2 regions of the Sphingobium xenophagum genome follow, and region 1 is predicted to be linked to the other one. Evidence: predicted binding sites of a transcription regulator. Region 1 holds the regulator's gene; the other holds the start of a gene.
What was found. Region 1 encodes LexA, which represses DNA repair genes until DNA is damaged. Its sites were predicted from a motif close to GTTCCNCNCTTGTTCT; they were not measured.
Positions count from the first base shown of each region.

Region 1 (2,202 bases):
GCGATCACGTTGCGGCTGGTCGCGGTGGGCGCGCTCATCGTCCTGGCCTTCTGGCCCGAAGCGATGACGGGACCGAGTTTCCAGATGAGCTTTGCCGCCGTTACCGCGCTGGTTGCGCTGGCCGAGCATCCGCGGTTTCGCGCCTTGACCAGCGCGCGGGATGAGGGGTGGGCGCGCAGGGCGGGGCGGGTGCTGGCGGCAATGCTGATGACCGGCATTGTCGTCGAACTGGTGCTGATGCCGATCGCGCTGTTCCATTTTCACAAGGCCGGGATGCTGGGGGCGTTCGCCAATCTCGTCGCCATCCCGTTGACTACCTTTGTCGTGATGCCGCTGGAGGCGCTGGCGTTGCTGTTCGATCTTGTCGGACTGGGCGCCCCCTTTTGGTGGATGACCGCGCAGACGCTGAACCTGTTGCTGCTCATCGCCCATGGCGTCGCCGCCAGTCCAATGGCGACAATGCTGACGCCGGCGGTGCCGTCCTGGCTGTTCGCGCTGATGATCGGCGGGCTGCTCTGGTGTCTGTTGTGGCGCAGCGGGTGGCGCTGGCTGGGCCTTGGGCCCGTGGCGATCGGCGTGACCGGCGTGCTTTGGCTATCACCGCCCGATATTCTGGTGACGAGCGATGACCGCCACGTCGCGGTGCGGACATCGACGGGCGGCATGGCACTGCTGCGCGCGGGCGCAGGCGATTATGTGCGTGACACGCTGGCGGAGAGCGCAGGCTATGACGGGCCGATCGAAGCGATGGCGGACCTGCGGCAGGCGCGCTGCTCGACGGATCTGTGCGCAGTGGGGATGCAGGCGGGCGGGCGGCGCTGGCATGTGCTGGCCACCCGCAGCGACATGCTGGTCGAACGGGCCTTGTTCAGCCGGGAATGTGCCGCCGCCGACATCGTCATTGCCGATCGCGCGCTGCCACGTTGGTGCCGCCCGCGCTGGCTGAAGATCGACCGACGGATGCTGGCGCGAACCGGCGGCATTGCCATCGACCTGGACGATGCGCGGGTCAGTACGGTGAAGATGGCGGGCGACGCTCATCCCTGGATCGTCGCACCGCGCCCTCGCCGCAGCCCGTCATGGCGGCCTTAATTATAACGGCGCAGCAGTCCCGCCAGCTTGCCCTGAATTCGCACCTGTCGCGGATCATAGATTTGCGGTTCATAGGCGCTGTTGGCCGGATCGAGCCGGACGCGCTGTCCTTCGCGGCGGAAATATTTAAGCGTCGCTTCCGCATCGTCGATCAGGGCGACGACGATCTGGCCTTCGCGGGCGACATCAGTGCGCTGGATCAGTGCAAAATCGCCGTCGAGAATGCCCGCTTCCATCATCGAATCGCCCGACACTTCCAGCGCATAATGATCGCCAGCCCCCAGCAGCGCGGCGGGGACGGACAGCATATTCTGCCCCTCCATCGCCTCGATCGGGACGCCGGCGGCAATACGGCCATGCAGCGGGATTTCGATGACGTCATTGGCAGCGATCGGCAGGCTGGGCGCCAGTTGCGGCTTGGCCGGAGCAACCGGCGCAGGGACGCGGTGCATGGCGTCGGGGAGCTTCAACACCTCCAGCGCGCGGGCGCGATTGGGCAGGCGGCGGATGAAGCCGCGTTCCTCCAATGCATTGATCAGCCGGTGAATGCCGGACTTGGATCGCAGGTCGAGTGCATCCTTCATCTCCTCGAAAGAAGGGGATACGCCACCTTCCTCCAGCCGGGTCTGGATGAAACTCAGCAATTCCTGCTGCTTGAGGGTCAACATGCCTGCGGTCCTCCATGGAACGTATAAGGAACACATAGGAAACGGAAGGAGGCGAGTCAAGCGAGCAACAACGGACCGGAAGCGGCGCATCCGGCCATGGGGACCGGGTCCAATCGAACGGTCGATCAGTCCGTCAGGGGCAGGATGGTGACGATGTCGCCTGCGGCTGCGATCGATGAACCGGCAGGGCGAACAATCAGGCAGTCGGCCATAGCCATGGCGGCCGTGGCGGCGCTGTCCTGCGACGTGACGGAGACGATCCCGGCCTCCCCCCGATAGGCGCGCAGATAATCGTCGCGATCGCCGGTCGCGGGTAGCGGCGCGGCAAGGCGCGCCTCGCTCAGGCGCGGGAGCGGCGCGGTCGATCCGGCGCGATGGCGCACCAGCGGCAACAGGAACAGCGTCGCGGTGACAAAGGCCGAGACCGGATTGCCCGGCAGGC
Region 1 covers NZ_CP022745.1:2,932,420-2,934,621, reverse strand. Annotated here, with positions in the region: gene CJD35_RS14320 (ComEC/Rec2 family competence protein) at 1-1,092, shown strand, start outside; gene lexA (transcriptional repressor LexA) at 1,089-1,760, opposite strand; gene CJD35_RS14310 (molybdopterin molybdotransferase MoeA) at 1,886-2,202, opposite strand, start outside.

Region 2 (2,202 bases), on a different replicon from region 1:
TAGGGATTGAGCCGGGATCGATCGCGAAAAACCCCAGGGAAGCGAAGAATTTCAGCTGCGCGGCGAGGCCAAGGCGCGTCAGGGCCGGCTTCGAATTTACAAAATCAATATCGGCAAAGCTCAGGCTCCATCGTCCGATCAAATCCCCGCCCGGAATACTCCGATCCATCAACCCACTCCCTATGATGGAGCGAACTGTCCTCTTCTATGATTTCCATCGTCAATACCGAATGCCACGTTCCCAAAACGTTCTCCGACTTGGCCAAAATCGCAGCTTGGGGCCGACTGGGCCATATCGGAGTGATCGGCGATGACCGCGTTGAAGCGTCGATTGAGGTCGGCATACAGTTCATAATTGCTCGATCGGAGCTGGATTCCGTGGCGTTTGATCCGATCGCGCATCTTGAAGACCGGGTCGCCCATACGGACGTGCAGCGCCTTCGCCTCTTCACTGCGCGCGATCGCGCAGCCATCGTTGTTGGACAAGACGATGACGGGCACATCGCGCAGGGCCGGATCGAACAATCGCTCCGCGCTGACGTAGAAATTGGCTATGTCGACGATTGCCCATGACACGGCGCTAGCGTCGATAGTCGCGGACGCCGGTCCGCACGACACCCCATATCTCCACCCCTTCCACGGGTGTCGGCTCGTAGATTTGCTGCGCGTTCCGCGCTTCCAGGAGGAGGTCGCCGCGTCTCCGGCAGAGCTGACGGCACACGAAGCCGCCATCCACGATCGCAATAACGATATGCCCCTCGACGGGGCGCGTGTCGCGATCGACCACCACGACGCCGTTGTCGTGGATGCCAGCGTCGATCATGCTCGATCCGCTGATGCGGAAGACGAAACTTGCCGCCCGATCGAGCCGCAGCAACTCGATCAGGCTTATGGCGTCGTCCTGCCAGTCTTGGGCAGGGCTTGGAAAGCCGGCTCCTGCTGCACCAACGATCCGGAGAATGGTCCCCTGCGGCACGTCGGCAAGCGGGACCGGCTGCATCAGAGGCAGCATCAGAGATTCCCTTCACCCTCCATTGTAACACTCGCGCGAACGAAAGGGGAACAGGAGAGTTGAACCATTCGCCGCAACGCGGGGGACGGTTCCTCTTGCGACCGTCGCGACAGATGGCACGATGCGCGTTCAAGGAGATCACGATGCCCGCCACCAACGTCAATACCGCCAGCGCCGCAGAACTCGACGCTGTTCCGGGTCTCAATGGGCATGGCCCGGAGATCGTGCGCTACCGCGAGGAGCGCGGCGGCTTCAGCGATTTGCGCCAACTGGAGGAAGTGCCCGGACTTGCCGGAAAGGTCGACGGCAGCAGCGCGGCCCTTACCGTGGGCGACGCGAATTGAGAGACGAGCATGAGTGACACGGACGCAGATGACGACGACGATGGCGCCTATTATGTCGTACCCGAAGAGGCGATCCAGTATCTGCCGCGAGAATGGCAAGAAGCGATCTACGCGCGTGCCGAGGACGGTCGCAAAGTCTTGGAAGCCGCCGACAAGGAGCTGAAACAGCTCTCGCGACTATCGCTGTCCTTCTACCACGTGACGGTCCTGAAGCACATCAGGGACAAGCTGGCCGTCTATCGTTTCAAGGCGGATATGGCCGCGTTCCTCGAATTGGACATGCTAACGACCGCCTTCGTCGCCACCTATGTCCGGCTTCACACCGGAGGGAGCGGCAGCGGCTTCGCTCGCGACGCGCTGCCCGAGGCGTTGCGCAGCGCCCATGACGAAATCATCGATATGCGGAACAAGCGATATGCCCATGTTGCAGAACACGATTCCGTCAACGATGAAATGGAGATCCAGGAGGATGAAGGGCGCTTCATCGTCAATCTAGGCTTCCGCTTCGGGTTCTATATCGGAGGGTCGAACGACTGGACGAAGCTCGTCGATGCGCTCGACGAGATATTCGCCGAGCGAGGTCAAAAGATCGTCGAGCGGCTTCAGGCCAGGACCGGTAGAGAATGGTCGATCGCGCAAGGCCCCCTCCCGACGCGACGCCGACCTGACTGGAGGGGGCGCAGCCGGCACGGGGTCTAAGGATCGGTCCTTAGCGTGTCATTCCGCCCCGAGCCGGAACCGATTGAGGTGCATAGATTGCGTGACGGGTTAGGTGACACCGCTCGATGCCGATCGAGCCGGACAGGCGCTCCGTCACACATACGCACGTTTGCGGATCGTCCCGTT
Region 2 covers NZ_CP022750.1:9,819-12,020, reverse strand. Annotated here, with positions in the region: gene CJD35_RS21645 (Tn3 family transposase) at 1-169, opposite strand, end outside; partial or broken gene CJD35_RS21640 (Y-family DNA polymerase) at 286-576, opposite strand; gene CJD35_RS21635 (LexA family protein) at 581-1,015, opposite strand; gene CJD35_RS21630 (helix-hairpin-helix domain-containing protein) at 1,156-1,356, shown strand; gene CJD35_RS21625 (hypothetical protein) at 1,366-2,055, shown strand.
Region 2: a site for LexA is predicted at 1,049-1,064, ahead of CJD35_RS21635 (LexA family protein). Genes of this name have one in related genera too.